DNA from 2 places in the Steroidobacter sp. genome. Region 1 is predicted to be linked to the other one. Evidence: riboswitches for the same ligand, from Rfam matches in the RefSeq annotation. Region 1 holds a riboswitch; the other holds the start of a gene.
What was found. Region 1 has a riboswitch for glycine ahead of gcvT (glycine cleavage system aminomethyltransferase GcvT). Riboswitches for the same ligand answer to the same signal wherever they lie in the genome.
Positions count from the first base shown of each region.

Region 1 (8,071 bases):
AAGGATAGCAGTACGGCGGTCGAGCCGACGTCCTTGGCCAGCCCGGACAGCTCGTGGCGCTCCAGCCCGATGCGGTCCACCACGGTTTCGATGCCCGTGTTCAGCAGCTCCACGATCAGCACCAGCAGCACCGAGCTGATCAATAAGGCCTTTTCCACCGGCGTTTTACCGAGGTAGGCGCCGAGCGGCAGCATCACCACCGCCAGCGCCACCTCCTGCCTGAACGCCGCTTCGCTGCGGAACGCGCCCTGGAACCCTTTCCATGAATTGACAAAAGCCAGCATCAACCGGCGCAGGCCGGCCAGCTTCGGGCGGTCCGTGATTGCATTCATTCAGTGCTTCTCATGCCGTAGGTCAGGTCGAGTTGCTTGGCGGCGCGCACGTCGTCCAGACGGCGGACCGGCAATGTATAGGGAGCGCCCTTGACCTTGGCGGCGTCCTGCTCGGCCTCGGCCTGAATAGCAATCAGTGCATCGACGAAGGCATCCAGTTCCTCCTTGGCCTCGGTCTCCGTGGGCTCGATCAGCAGGCACTCCGGCACCAGCAACGGGAAGTAAGTGGTCGGTGCGTGGAAGCCGTAGTCGAGCAGGCGCTTGGCGAAGTCCATCGCGTTCACGCCCAGCTCCTTGGCCTGCCGCTTCATGGTGATGATGAACTCATGGCTGGCTCGGCGTTCCGGATAAGCGGCCTCGAACCCTGCCTTCTTCAAACGGGCCAGCAGATAGTTGGCGTTGAGCGCCGAGAACTCCGCGACCCGATGCATGCCTTCGCGACCCAGCATGCGCATATAAACATACGCACGCAGCAGCACGCCTGCATTGCCCATGAAGGCCGACAGGCGGCCGATGGTCTGCGGCAGGTCGTTCTCGTCGAGCCAACGATATTTGTCGCCGTCCTTGCCCACCGTGGGAATGGGCAGGAAAGGCAGCAGTCGCTGGCCCACGCCGACCGCACCCGAGCCCGGCCCGCCGCCGCCGTGCGGGGTCGAGAAGGTCTTGTGCAGGTTCATGTGGATGACGTCGAAGCCCATGTCGCCCGGACGCACCTTGCCGAGAATGGCGTTGAGGTTGGCTCCGTCGTAATACAGCAGGCCGCCCGCCTCGTGCACCAGCTTCGCGACTTCTTGAATGCGTCGCTCGAACACGCCCAGCGTCGAGGGATTGGTGAGCATGATGCCGGCCGTCTTCGGGCCGAGCGCGCCCTTCAGCGCCTCGATGTCGATGTCGCCATTCGCCAGCGACGGAATCTCCACCACCGTGCAGCCACACATGGTGGCAGTCGCGGGGTTGGTGCCGTGGGCGGCATCGGGGACGATGATCTCGGTACGCTGCAAATCGTTACGCGCGCGGTGATACGCACGAATCATCGCGACACCCGCAAATTCACCCTGCGCACCGGCCATCGGAGTGAGCGACACGCCTTTCATGCCGGTGACTTCCTTCAACATCTCCTGCAATTCATACAGACAGGAAAGGAAGCCCTGGCTCACCGCGCTCGGCGCCAGAGGATGACGACCGAGGAACTCGGGCAGCATCGCGAACGCATTACACGCGCGCGGGTTGTACTTCATCGTGCACGACCCGAGCGGATAGAAATGCGTGTCGATCGAGAAGTTCAACTGCGACAGACGAGTGAAGTGCCGCACGGCCTGCAGCTCGGAAACTTCCGGCAGCGCCGCCCGTTTGCGACGACGGAATTTCTCCGGCACTTCGGCGGTCGCGCCTTGCGGATACTGGCCAGCGGCGCTACGCCCGGTGCGCGAATGTTTGAAGATCAACGGTTCAGTGATGTTGCTCACGGCTTGCGCTCCAAGACGTCGGCCAAAGCTGAGGCATAGGTGTCCAGATCCGCGTCGGTGCGCATCTCCGTGGCGCACACGAGCAGCGCATTGCCCAGCTCGGGATAGAGTTTCGACAAATCCAATCCACCGACGATGTTGCGTTTGGCCAGGGCGTCGAGCACGTCGCTCACCCGGGCCGGCAGCTGTAGCACAGCTTCATGAAAACGGTAACCGTCGAACACGACTTTCACGCCGGGAATGCGCGCCAGCTTGTCGACCAGCTTGGCGGCCTGCTGTTGCGAAGTCGCCGCGACCGCCTCCAGACCCGCCGCTCCCAGCAACGACATATGAATCGTCGCCGCCGTCACCAGCAGACCCTGGTTGGTGCAGATGTTGGACGTCGCTTTGCTACGACGAATGTGCTGCTCGCGGGCCTGCAATGTCAGCGTGAAGCCCTGCTTGCCGTCGAGATCGACCGTGCGGCCGATGATCCGGCCCGGCATCTGGCGCACGTGTTCCATGCGCGTGGTCATGAAACCGAAGTACGGACCGCCCGAGGACAGCGGCACGCCCAACGGCTGACCGTCACCGACGACGATGTCGACACCTTTAGTGCCCCACTCGCCCGGCGGCTTGAACAACGCCAGCGACAGCGGATTCACCACGGCGATCACCAGCGCGTTATTGGCATGCGCCCACTCGGTGATCGCATCGACGTCTTCCATCTGGCCGAAGAAATTCGGCTGCTGGATCACGACGGCGGTGATGTCCTCGCCCTTGAGGGCTTCGAGCTTCGAGAACTGCAGCGTGCCCTTGCCCGACTCATACGGCAACACCGTGAAGCTGAGGTTCTGACCCTCGACGACCGCGCGGGACACGGACAGATAAGTCGGATTCAACGACGACGGCACGACGATGCGAGCCGACTTCGACTTGCGATGCGCGCGCACCGCCATCAAACAGGCTTCCGCCAGCGCGGACGCGCCGTCGTAGAGCGACGCATTCGAGACTTCCATGCCCGTCAGGCTGCTCATCATGGTCTGATATTCGTACAGCAGCTGCAGCGTGCCCTGGCTCGCCTCCGCCTGATACGGCGTGTACGCGCTGTAGAACTCGCCGCGCGTCACGATGGCCCAGACAGCTGCGGGAATGTGATGTTCGTAGGCGCCAGCGCCCAGAAAGTTCAGCGGGCGACCGTCCTGTTGCGCGCGCGCCTGCATGAGGCGGCCTACTTCCATCTCGCTCAGTGCGTCGGGTATGCCCGCGAGCGATTTGATACGCAGCGCCGCCGGGATTTCGTCGAAGAGAGCATCGATGCTCGGCGCGCCGATGGCGGCCAGCATTTCGCTGATCTCTGTTTCGGTGTGAGGAATGAACGGCATGGCGGCACTCAGTGGGCGTCGGCGACGACTTTCTCGTAAGCCTTGGCGTCGAGCAGCTGCTGCAGCTCGCCGGTGTTGCTGGGCTTGATCTTGAACAACCAGCCCTGGCCGTACGGATCGCTGTTGACCAGCTCGGGCGAGCCGCTCAGCGCGTCGTTGGCGGCGACCACTTCGCCCGAGACCGGGCTGTACACGTCAGAGGCGGCCTTGACCGACTCGACCACCGCGGCGGCGCCGCCCTTGGTCAGCGACTTGCCCACTTCCGGGACTTCGACGAACACCAGATCGCCGAGCGCGCCCTGCGCGTGGTCGGAGATGCCGATGGTGACCGTTCCGTCACTTTCCACACGTGCCCACTCGTGGGAATCCAGATATTTCAGATCGGCAGGAATGTTCGACATGGGTGTGTCCTCGATAACAATGCGGAAAATGAAATCAGAAAACTTTGAATACTCGAAATCAGGGGCGCACGTCGCGATCAGGAAACCAGCGGCTTGCCGTTGCGCACGAACGGATATTTCACGACGCGGGCCGCGAGCAATTTGCCGCGAATATCGACCTCGACGCGATCGCCGGTCGCCGCGGGCACGCGCGCGAAAGCGATGGACTTTTCCATCGTGGGCGAGAATGTGCCGCTGGTGATCTCGCCGTCGCCAGCAGAAGTGACGACTCGCTGATGACCGCGCAGCACTCCGCGATCGTCGAGAATCAGACCGACCAGCTTGCGCGGCACGCCCGGGGCGCGTTGCGCTTCGAGCGCAGCGCGCCCCACGAAATCGCGTTCTGGCGGATCGAATGCGACTGTCCAGGTGAGACCGGATTCGAGCGGCGACAGGTTCTCGTCCATGTCGTTGCCATACAGATTCATGCCGGCTTCGAGTCGCAACGTGTCGCGCGCACCGAGTCCGCACTGCGCGACACCAGCGGCCTTCAGGTCGCTCCAGAACTTCGGCGCATCAGCCACCGGCAACATGATTTCCCAGCCGTCTTCGCCCGTGTAACCCGTGCGAGCGATGAAGTACGGCCCGAACTCCCGGCCGACAAAAGTTTTCAGCTGTAAAGCTTCGTCCGCATATTTGCCGATCAGCGTCGCGGCCTTGGTGCGCGCGTTCGGCCCTTGCACGGCGATCATGGCCAGATCGGTGCGCGGCTTCACGTCGACCTGGAACTGATCGGAAAAGCGCTTCAGCCACGCGATGTCTTTGTCGCGTGTGCCTGCGTTCACGACCACGCGGAACCAGGATTCGTTGATGAAATAAACAATGAGATCGTCCACCACGCCGCCACGCTCGTTGAGCATGCAGCTGTACAGAGCCTTGCCCGGCTCTTTCAGCTTGGCGACATCGTTGGCGAGCAGATATCGCAGGTAGTCACGAACGCGCGCTCCCGTGACATCGGCGATGAGCATGTGGGAAACGTCGAACATTCCGGCGTCGCGGCGCACGGCGTGATGCTCTTCGATCTGCGAGCCGTAATTGACCGGCATGTCCCAGCCGCCGAAATCGACCAGGCGTGCGCCCGCGGCGACATGGGTGTCGTATAGAGGAGTCTTGAGGCCCATCGAATGCTCCGGAGTCAGCCGTTGTGGATCGGGTCAAAAGCAAAGCGCGGAACGCCCGTGCGTTCGACGCCCCCTCTGTCCTGCGACCTGAGAGATCCGGCGCCAGCTTGCAGCTGGAGCCTCTCCCCTTCGGTGAACCGCCGACCTGCTCGAGGTTTGGCAGCTACTCTCCAGAGCCCGCCGAGTGGTGGGGCGGAGGCGGCTCCGCCCGATCCACAGTGCACGCCGTTCATTTGCCTGAGCGTTTCCGGGCGGTTGCGCCTTCGGCGGCGGGGTGGTTCCCGCTCTCTCCGGCCGTGCCTTGCGATGGGTGCGCGTATGGTAGCCGAACCCGATGGCCATTGCTCATGGACAGGGGCGCAACGGGTTACAATGCACGCCTCTATGCGCCCCATCCGACGTCACTCCATTCCCGTCCGCATCGGCTCCGTCACTGTCGGCGGGCCCGCCCCGGTCGTCGTGCAATCGATGACCAATACCGACACTGCCGACATCGAGTCCACCGTTGCCCAAGTCAAAGCTCTGGCGCGCGCAGGCTCCGAGTTGGTGCGCGTTACTGTTAACACCGACGAAGCCGCCGCGGCCGTTCCCCATATCCGCGATCGGCTCGCGCAGATGGGCGTTCACGTGCCCATCGTCGGCGACTTCCACTTCAACGGACATAAGCTGCTCAAGGCGCACCCTGCCTGCGCCGAGGCCTTGGCGAAATACCGTATTAACCCCGGTAACGTCGGTCGCGGCAGCAAGCGCGATCCGCAGTTCGCGGAAATGATCGAAGTCGCCATTCGCAACGACAAGCCGGTCCGCATCGGCGTGAACTGGGGCAGCCTGGACCAGGATCTGCTGACCCGTCTCATGGATGAGAACTCGAAGTCGGCCGAACCGATGGATGCGCGGGAGGTGACTCGCGAAGCGCTGGTTGTTTCGGCCCTCGAGTCGGCCAAGCGCGCCGAGGAGTTGGGCCTGGGCTCCAATCGGATCGTGATTTCGTGCAAGGTCAGCGGCGTGCAGGACCTGATCTCTGTTTATCGAAATTTGGCTAAACGCTGCGACTACGCGCTGCACCTCGGCTTGACCGAGGCCGGCATGGGCTCCAAAGGCATCGTCGCTTCCACCGCCGGCATGGCCGTGCTGCTCCAGGAAGGCATCGGCGACACCATCCGGGTATCGCTCACGCCCGAGCCCAACGGCGATCGCACCCAGGAAGTCATCGTCGCGCAGGAAATCCTGCAGACCATGGGCCTGCGCTCGTTCATGCCCATGGTGGTCGCCTGCCCCGGCTGCGGCCGCACCACGTCCACGTATTTCCAGGAACTGGCGCAGAAGATCCAATCTCACATCCGCCATCAGATGCCGGAGTGGCGCAAGCAGTACGTCGGCGTCGAGGACATGACGGTCGCGGTCATGGGCTGCGTCGTCAACGGCCCCGGCGAGAGCAAGCACGCCAACATCGGCATCAGCCTGCCGGGCACCGGCGAGCGGCCGGTCGCGCCGGTGTATGTCGATGGCGAAAAAGGCCCCACGTTGAAGGGCGAACACATCGCCGAAGAGTTCCAGTCGCTGGTCGAGGACTACATCGCCAAGACCTATGCGCGGAGGGCTTCCGCATGAGTACTCCACTTACCGAACAACGCTGCAAACCCTGCGAGGGCGGCGTCGCACCCTTGTCGCTGAACGAAGCGCAGTCGCTGATGAAGCAGCTGAGCGATAGTTGGAAGCTTGCAGACGACGGCCGCAGCATTCGCGGCGAATGGAAGTTTCGTAACTTCTATCACGCGATGAGCTTCGTGAACGCGGTTGCACACATCGCCAACACCGAAGATCACCACCCGGATCTCGAGGTCGGCTATGGCTATTGCCGCATGACCTACAATACTCATGCGATCGGCGGCCTGTCGCAGAACGATTTCATCTGCGCCGCCAAAGTGGACGCCCTTCCTCGCAGCTAGAAGGAGATCTGTCATGCGCCGAGCTACGTCACTTCGTATCTGGGCCGCGTGTTTCCTGCTCGGCCTGCTCCACTCCCTACCCGCCTCGGCCGTCACCGTCACCGCGCTCGCCTACGACGCGACGGAAGACCAACTCGTGATGACCATCGCCTACCGCGGCACGCACGAGAACCACGATTTCACGGTGCAATGGACCGAATGCAAGCGCCTCGACGACGCCCGCTCCCAAATCCTCGGCCTGCTCGTCGACAGCGCCCCCAACGACCTCGCCCGACAGAATTTCACAAAACAGGTGAAGGTGGACCTGACGAGCTTCACCTGCCGGCCGTCCAAGGTGACGATCAGAACCTCCGCGGGCTTCTTCGCCTCCGTCGATGTTCCTCCGCCCCCGAAGAAACAATCCCCCCTCTCGGAAGCTCGCAACGCTCCGTGATTCGGAAAAGAGGTTTGGCACGGGAAGAAAAACCGAGCCGCGTCAGCTGAAATGCTGCGGGCTCAATTTAACACTCGACGTTGCCGCGGAAACGTGCGGCACAAATCGCACCCGCCGGCTCGGGGCTAACACGGGCGGCCGAAGGCCGGCGCGTGAGTTCGGCAGAGAGTGAGGCATCGGGGCGCGCATCTGCGAGCTGGGGTGAGGTGGGGGTCTCGTGAAGTTCGCCAAGCCGCGATCACGGTGAACCGCTCGTCATTCGAGCAAGCCGTTGCACGGTGATCTCACCGCCGAGGCGGCGCGTGGCAGCTTGCAGCGCGTGAGCGCGAGCAAGCGATACTGAGCGTCAAAGGAGCCACTGAGCAAATCGTGCGGCAGCCATCGACGACGTTGAGATGCCGCCGAAGACGCCAGGCGAGTTTCACGAGACCCCCACCTCGCCCCAGCTCTGCCGCCAGGCTGCGCGCGAACGCGAAGCGCAACCGCATCAGCGGCAATGAGCGCCAGCGCCACGCGAAGCACCCTGCGTCAGCGACAACAAACAATGAGCGCAGGCGAAACGAACTTAGGCGACGACGGGAATCGCGTCGGTGGCGAGAACAGGTCCGACGGGATGACGGAACTCTTGTTGGGCGAAGGCGATGCGCTCGGGGGCGGGAGCGGTGAAGTTGGCTTTTTCGTCGCAGATTTTCAGACGGCGCAGCAGGCCCTGACGGTTGGCGATCTGAATCGCGAGGCCGGGGCGGGCGTTCAACTCCAGGACCAGCGGGCCGAGGTCGCGGTCGAGGACGATGTCGACGCCGATGTATCCCATGCCGGTCAGCTCGTAACAGCGCGCCGAAATATCCAGGATCACATCCCAGTCCGGAATCTTCAGTCCTGAAATGGCGTGCGTCGTATCGGGATGATGGGTGACCACCTGCGTGCCGACGACACCATCCAACGTCACACCCGTCGCGAGATCGA
Region 1 covers NZ_DASWTF010000027.1:118,729-126,799, reverse strand. Annotated here, with positions in the region: gene VGD45_RS12715 (diacylglycerol kinase) at 1-332, opposite strand, end outside; gene gcvPB (aminomethyl-transferring glycine dehydrogenase subunit GcvPB) at 329-1,789, opposite strand; gene gcvPA (aminomethyl-transferring glycine dehydrogenase subunit GcvPA) at 1,795-3,162, opposite strand; gene gcvH (glycine cleavage system protein GcvH) at 3,171-3,563, opposite strand; gene gcvT (glycine cleavage system aminomethyltransferase GcvT) at 3,641-4,723, opposite strand; glycine riboswitch at 4,789-4,907, opposite strand; glycine riboswitch at 4,940-5,027, opposite strand; gene ispG (flavodoxin-dependent (E)-4-hydroxy-3-methylbut-2-enyl-diphosphate synthase) at 5,096-6,334, shown strand; gene VGD45_RS12685 (4a-hydroxytetrahydrobiopterin dehydratase) at 6,331-6,672, shown strand; gene VGD45_RS12680 (hypothetical protein) at 6,686-7,105, shown strand; gene VGD45_RS12675 (alpha-L-glutamate ligase-like protein) at 7,671-8,071, opposite strand, start outside.

Region 2 (8,071 bases), on a different contig from region 1:
AAGCCCTCGATCTTCTCCTTGCGCCACTCGCCGCCGAAGGCCAGCGAAACCGGTCCGGCCCAGGTGCTGAAGACATCGTTGGTCGCAAAGTTGAAGGCCGCCACATCCTGCGTCAACTCCTGCTCACGGTATGGATTGCTCGGAATGACGTAGTCGAGGGCTGCCTGGGTCACACCGCCAATGCCGATGCGGTTGATCGGCACACAACCGTTGCTTGGATCGGCGATCGATGAGCGGCACACGATCTCGCCCGTCGTCGGGTGAACGACAGCATCCTGCGCGAGCGCCATGCGCGCGTTGTTCCAAGTGTTGATGAGCCTCTCATCCAGCTTCGAGACGCCGCGTTGGAAGTAGGTATCCCAATGCCAGTCCCGACCGATCAGCGCAAAGTCGCCGTCCGCGCCGAGGAGATATCGATTCACCTCGCGCTCGTTGTTGCTGCCCGCCGCGGGAATGCCGGCGTTGGTCGAGCCCATGACAAATGAGGTGATATCCGGGTCGTTCGCGGCGTTGTACTGCGCGATCTGCTGTACCACCGACGCCGGCAGGTACGCATTGTCGGCGCGGATCGTGATGTTGCCGACGTTGGGCGTCTGTTGGTAATAGCTGAGGCCCTGGTACTCGTTGTGCGACACCTGCGCGAATACTTCCACGGCGGGCGTCAGCTCAAAACTCGCCCGACCGAAGATCGTGCGGCGTTCCTCGTCGGGCGCGAGCGAGTTGCTGCCCGCATGTCCCTGGCTCGTGTACTCCCAGTCGCCGCCGATCATCCATGGATTACTCGCGCTCGTGGTGCCATACGCCAGGCGGCCCACGGTGGCGCGCCCCGTCGTCTGATCGATCGTACCAAAGTAAGTGCCTCGCAAGGGACCGCTGACGATCAGCCCGCCCGGCGTGTGCTGACTGGGACCGATGCCCCCGCCCACCAGGCGAAACGGCTCTCCGTTGGTGGGCGTGTAATTCGGATTGTTGATCTGGAAAAAGCCGCTCTCGTTCCAGTCACGGTCGATGGTGTGGACGCCGTCTTGAGTGAAGTACTCGCTACTAAACAGCACGTGTCCCCGACCGCCGGCGAACGGCATGCCTGCAGCGAGCGTAAAGGTGTGATTCGGATTGTCGTCGTATGTCGTGACGCCGTATTCGTAGTCGGTCTTCACGCCCGTGAAGTCACGGTCCAGGATGAAGTTGACGACGCCGCCGACCGCGTCCGATCCGTAGGCCGCCGAGGCGCCGCCGGTGACGATCTCGACTCTCTCGATCAGCGCCTGCGGAAACGTGTTGATATCGACCGCGCCGGTCGAAGCCGAAGCCACCGAACGCTGGCCATCGAGGAGTACCAGCGTGCGATTCGTGCCCAGCGACCGTAAATTGAGCGCAGCGATGCCTGCCTGTCCATTGCTCAACGCACCGGACGAGTTGGATGCCGTCGAACTGCCCAACACGGAGGGCAGCGTATTCACGAAGTCGGCGACATTGGCCGTGCCAGACGTCTGAATCTCCTCAGCGCCGAGCACGCTCACAGGAGTGGGCGCATCGTAGCCGTCGCGCGCGATGCGACTGCCAGTCACGGTGACTGAATCGATCGGCCCCTCCGCGACCGACGTTTCCTGAGCTTCGACATTGAGTGCAATCAGCGAGGCGCACGCCAGTGTGGCGCCCAGACGATTGGAGATAGCCGCACGCAGCGACAGACGAGACGTGACATTCGACATGATGCAACTCCCTCAGCACGGACAATGCAGCGCGGCCCTTATATTTATAGGGTTGTTTCGCGCCGCTCCCGCTGTCCTGGTACCTGAGAGTTTCCGCACGACTTCACGCCGTGCTTGCCCCGACGGTGGAGACGCATGCTTGTTGCGTCTCGCTCTTCAGACGGCATCACGGATCTGCAGTACTTGGGCCTGAGAGTTCATGGGAGATTGCTCCTTCGGCGGAGCGTGGACGTCGCCGTCATCGCTCGCTCTCCTGCCGATCCGGTCTGTTGGAACGTTGTTTGTTCTGGCTCGAGGCTCCTTGGCGGACAGCGTATATCTGTATACAAGCATCTTGTGTGCCAGCGTGTTTGTATTCGGATGCACTGCCGTGAAGCGCGCCTCGGGGACGGCTTGCTCCACGCAGTTTGAGACGAGAAATTCAGATCGTTATCGGTGGAGGCGACCGCCCGCGCTCATGAGCGCTGCTCGCAAACGGGGCAGCGGCGCTGCTGCATGCAAGAGCGACACGCGCGGGAATGTGCTTCGCGATTGTGCAGAGCGATAGGACTTTCAGCTAAACTCGCGCGAGCCTAAACATCCTTCCCCTGGGGCACCTATCGGCTGTGATCAGGGGCACCCAGCAAAGTCCGTATAGACTTCCGTTGGCGCCGCCGCCCGTACCGCCGCGCGCTGATCCACCGTGAACTGCTCACAGACGCGATTCCAGGTCTGCGCCAGGACGCGATGATGTCCTTGCGTCAGTTGCCCACCGCCATTGAGGAACTCGGCTTCACGGCGCAGGAATCGCAACACCACTTCGACGCGATCCGGTAACGACAACGTGGACAGCGGCACGGCCAGCAGGCGAACCGGGCCCTGCTCCGTTCCCCAAACCGCGGCCAGATCGCCTCGCGACTCTTCCCAACTTCCGTATAAATATAGAAAACGCAGTTGCTCCGGCCCGAGCCCCACGGCCGAGCCGGCCAACAACACGTCCTGGTAGTTCAGAGGACGCCGTCCGCTGCTCATTCCACGGCCCGGATTGGCGGCCAGCTGCGCCCACCACCACGACATCGTCTGTCCCATCGCGTCCGGAACGGCGTTGCCCACTCCGGCCGCTTCGAAGAACGCGAAGCCCACCTCATAAGGATATGCAGGGCCGCCATCCGGCATTCCGTGATCCGCACGATCGAAGCCGATGCGACGTGACCAATCCCAAAGCTTGACGGCCGCGAATCGCAACACGTCGATGCGCCCATGATGATCGCCAGTGGTCACGAGAATTTCCGTGCCCACGCGCATCGCCGCCGCCATGAAGGTGCGCGCATTCTCGATCGATGGATCGTTTGCCAGCGCCTGCTCGGCCTTCGCCAAAACTCCGTCGGCCATCGTGAACCAGCTTGGATCGAACGTTCGCGGCAACCACCGCAGCCAGGTGGGCGCCTGCACCGATGTTGGAAGCACAAACGTGTCGACCGCGCCCGCAGACTCCCAAGGAGTGAAACTCCGAACGGCCTGCCCGCCCGCCTGCGCGAACGCGGCGTCGTCCGCGAGCACGGAATTGATGCCAGCTCCTGCGGCGCCCACGTTGTCCGCGCCGGGCTGGAACGGCGCTCGATACGGCCGACCGGCGCGCACCACGTCGAGTGAGCGGATATAACTCGCGATATCCTCCGCCTCCTCGCGCGTGAACCGATGAAACATTGCGCGATCGACGATGCTGTGGTTCGAGAACGCGTAATACTGCAGATCCGCGCCCGAATCGGCATGACATCGAGCACACGCCGGCCCCTCGTCGCGACTGATGTCACTGAAGAAGAAGCGACCGCGCTCGAGCGACTGCGCGTCATCTCGAATCGGCTTCCATAGCGCCGGCGCTTCGAGTGGCGCATCCACTCGCTGCGTTCTATCTCCGACTCGGAGCGCGACATTGAGCACGCGAAATCCCGAGATGGCAGAGCCGGCGTCGGTCACCTGCCGCGTGTAACGAAACACGAAGCGATTGTCGCCGACGACCAGCAGTGCGCGATCGATGGGCAAGGTCGCCGTTGTGACGCGTCCGTCTCGATGAGAGAACGGCCCGTTGGCATCACTGAGGTCGACGGGTGCGCCGCCGTTGATAACGAGCTGCGCGCTGTCCGCCTGCACGATGTTGTGCAACGTCAATGTCACAGCCGCGGGCTCGGCGCCGCTTAGCATCGCGCCGTCGATCTTGACCGGAAGCGTGACTTCCGTGCCCGCCGAGCCCAGCACCTCCAGCGGAAAAGTCACCGCCTGCGGCTCGACATTCGAGCGCGCAGGCGAATCACTTCCACCGCAAGAAGCTACCGCCAGGCTACAAAGCACTACCTGCAGGAGCCTGCGCATGCGGTCAGCGAGGCACCAGCCAGGCATCGAATGCGGGGTGATAGTTTCCGCCCGGCACCTGATTGTCGCGACGATACAGATCGAAGTTCTGCGGCAGCGTCGGATAGTCCGGATGCGAGAAGCCACGAACCTCCCACAGCGAGAACTTGTTCACGTGATCGCCGAAATCGAACGGCACGGTGCCGGCAGGAATGCGGGGGTTCTCGAGTCGCAGCCAGGCACGGATACAAGTGCCGTCGTTCGGATCGTTCTCGTTGCCGCCGACGCAGAGGTCATGCACCTGTGTGAAGGCATGCGTGCGATCGCCCGTGAACTCGAGATTGCTCATGGTCACCGGGAAGTTCGGCACGAACGTGTACAGGATCGGTCCCACGTCGTCGACCAAGCCGCCGTCGATGCGCTTGCGATCCGACAGCATGGTCGACTTGATGCCGAAGCTGCGATAACCGTTGTCGACGGCCGTCAGATTCACATACTGCACGCTGTTGCCGTAGGCGCCGTGCAGAAAGCCGTTCGATCCGTTCGACCAGCTCTGGTTGTCGGCGAACGGCGTGTCGTTCCGGGTGTTGTTCTGCCAGTTGCTGATGCCGTTGCCCGCGTTGTTGTGAGCGACATTGCCGTTGAAAAGATCGATGGGTGAATGGCCCGCCTTCTCCTCCGGCCACGTGATGGCGGCTTCGTTGCCGAACTCATGGAAGTTGTAGGCGATGCCGGTGGCCACGGAATCCAGAGTGTCGCCACCGCCCGCCGTGATGCCTCGCGCACGGCCGACAGCCAGGCAGCCTTCGGGCCGATTGGGAACCGCGACCTTGGCGGCCAGCACCTGGCTGAAGTTGTTCCGCCGGAGCACGCCCAAACCGTCCGCCGGCTCCATGCAACGCAGTCCGCAGGCGCTGTAATCGAAGTCGCGCACGAATCCGTCGCCTTGTCCGTCGTAGCCGGCGACGTCCGTCACCTCGATGCCGTTGCTGGTCTCGGCATGGAAGAACTCGCGCTTGCCGCCCCAGATGGCCGCGTGACGAATGAAGGAAGGATCGGATGCGTCGCGCTGCTGATGGAAGTAGATAGCAGCTCGGCGCATCGGCAATTCGCCGCGGGTGCAGTCATGGGAGGGGCCGAGCCAGCGCAGTTCCACGCTGTCGAGCTGAACGAGGCCGCGATTTGCGACCATGATGTGCGCGTGATTAGTAGAGTCGAACGAGCGCACGATGACGTTGCGTGACAAGTTGGCCGCTTCGCTGCGACGCATACAGTCAGTACAGCCAGCGTGCGCATAAGTCGGCGCTTGCGTGAGCGTCACTGTATTGCCCGAGACGCTGGCGATCTCTCGCTCATCGAACTGCTTCGCATAGTTCGCGACGGCGATCATCGCGCTCGGCGTGAGCATGACGCGATCACCCGCACGCCAGCCGGTCGCGTCGGCAACGGTGAATGTGGCGTCACCCGCGGCCGTACCTTCCATCAGCTTCGACCATGCTTTCTTGAGTTGGCCGGCGCCGGTGAACACACCATCGTCCACGACCCACAGACCCACGTCGGAATTCACGACGGTCATGCTGGTGTCCTGTGGTGGGCCACGCTCGCAGTCGTTGAGATCGTTCGCGACGCAACTGAACTCGCTCGGCGTGCCGACGTAGTTCCGATCCTCCATGCCCTGAAAAACAATCTCGGCGACCACGCCATTAGCGATGCGATCGGCCGGAGTGCCGTAATCGAGCAGTCCCCTCACGACCAGATTGCCATGCAGGGTGAGCGTCGAAGATTGTGAACGCGAGGCCGTCAACTTGCCGCCGGCCAGGATCGTCAGCGAACGCACATCAGCGTTGCAGTCGAGGACCACCGCGTTGCTGATTGTCACATCGCTGGTCGCCGTGGGCACCGCGCCTCCCCACGTGGCGGGATTGCACCATGAGCCGCCGCTGACGGTGCCGCTGTGATTCACAGTGACTGTGATGGTCTCCGTGCTCGTCAATCCAGCGGCATCACGCGCAGTTGCGCTCAGTGTGTGGATGCCGTTCGTGACGGCAGCCGTATCCCACGACATTGAGACAAAAGGCGCCGTCGTATCTTCTTCGCCGAACGCGGTACCGTCGATCGTGAAGCGCACACCGACGACACCGACGTTATCGGTCGCCGTCACTGCGATCGTTCGCGTGCCATTGACGGTATCGCCATTGGCGGGCTGCGTGATGGAAATCATCGGCGGCTGCGTATCTCCGCCACTTGCCTGCACGGTGACGTTCACCACCGGCGAAGTCATGGTGTTGCCCGCGGCATCTCGCGCCACCGCCGTGATCTGATGCTCACCCGCGCTCGCAGTCGCTGCGTTCCATTGCACGGAATAAGGCGATGAAGTGTCTTCGGCCGAGATGTTCGTGCCGTTGAGCTTGAACTGCACGCCTGCCACGCCGACGTTGTCCGTCGCGATAGCAGTTATTGTCGTCATGCCGGAGACGTTGCCGCTGGCCGGCTGCGAAATCGTGACAGCTGGTGGCGTCGTATCCGTCGTCCCGCCAGGATTTCCGCCACCCGGAGGATCGGTGCCGAGGCCGCCACCACCGCCACCGCCCCCTCCACAACCAGCCAAGCAAATCGCCACCGCGATGGCCAGCGAACCGATACGCAGAGTCAACCGAATCTCCTTATCGAAGCTGCCGTGCAGACCTACCCACGCGGGCAGTTCCAGAAGTCGCGCGGCAGCTTACGAGGAGCGCTTGCTTGCTCTAGTGACGCTTATAACAGACGTCGCGAAGTGCATACATGGCATCGCTGTCAGTGCGACTGACCTTCGATCGATAACAAGACTTCCACCACCGCAGAAGCGCCGAGCGGAAGACTTGTGACACCCGACACCATCCGTGTCGATGTTTTCTCCGGTCCGAAAACATCCGCCAGCAACTCGGAAGCCCCGTCCGCGACTTTGGCGTGATCGCGAAACTCGGGAGTCGTGACGAGCGAGACCGTCAAGCGAACGACGCGTGTCACTTTATCGAGTGACCCTAGCTGCCGCTTGGCGAGAGCGAGTGCGTTGAGTGCGGCCAATCGAGTCGCGCTCTTGCCCTCTTCGATGCTCAACTCGCCGCCGAGTTTGCCGAGGAACTTCGGAACGCCGCCCTCCGATGGCAGCGTTCCGCTCAAGTAGAGCAGCTGTCCGACCTGTACGGCGCCAACGTATGCACCGAGCGGCGATGGCGCGGGCGGCAAGGTGATGCCGAGATCGGCGAGTCGTTGCTCAGCGCTGGATCGTCGTTCCGTATTGGTGATCATGACACTCTCCTGACTCATCGATTGCCGTTACCACTTGCCCAGATGGGCGCCGCTGTCCACATTCAGCACTTCGCCGGTGATCTTGCTTGCCTCGGTGAGATACAACACGGCCTCGGCGATGTCCCGGCTGGTGCCGATCACCCCCATGGGCGATAGCGTCTGCAGGAAATCCTTGGGCACGCTCTTGAGCAGCGGCGTATCGACGACGCCCGGAGCAACCGCGTTCACACGAATGCCCTGCTTCGCATATTCCAGCGCGAGGCTGCGCGTGATCGCGTTGATGCCGCCCTTGGTGATCATCGGCACCGAAGCGCTCAGAGACAGGTTGGGATGGTCGGCGATGGAGGCAGTGATGCTCACCACGCTGCCACCACTCTTTTGCGCGAGCAGTTGCGCGATGACTCGCTGGGTGATGTGAATGAAACCATCCAGATTGGTGGCGGACAGCGCACGGAAATCCTCGGCGGTGTACTCCGTGAAGGGCTTCGCAAAGAAGATGCCCGCGTTGTTCACGAGCGCGTCGATCGAGCCGAAGCGCGATGTGGCCACATCGACGATCTTGTCGGCGGTGGTGGTCAGAGCGATGTCGCCGTCGACCAAGGCGAGGTTGTCCGAACGCAGCAGCTCGTTGCTCTGGCTGATACGGCGGGAGTTCGCCACCACGTTGTAGCCGCGCTCCAGAAACAGGTTGGCCACCGCGGCCCCGATGCCCTGAGAAGCGCCTGTCACGATGGCGGTCTTGC
Region 2 covers NZ_DASWTF010000036.1:509,066-517,136, forward strand. Annotated here, with positions in the region: gene VGD45_RS21870 (TonB-dependent receptor plug domain-containing protein) at 1-1,712, opposite strand, end outside; glycine riboswitch at 1,880-1,978, opposite strand; gene VGD45_RS21875 (hypothetical protein) at 2,322-3,965, opposite strand; gene VGD45_RS21880 (Ig-like domain-containing protein) at 4,066-6,693, opposite strand; gene VGD45_RS21885 (RidA family protein) at 6,834-7,328, opposite strand; gene VGD45_RS21890 (SDR family oxidoreductase) at 7,356-8,071, opposite strand, start outside.
Region 2: linked by a shared signal. The riboswitch ahead of VGD45_RS21870 (TonB-dependent receptor plug domain-containing protein) and the one ahead of gcvT (glycine cleavage system aminomethyltransferase GcvT) in region 1 are both predicted to bind glycine.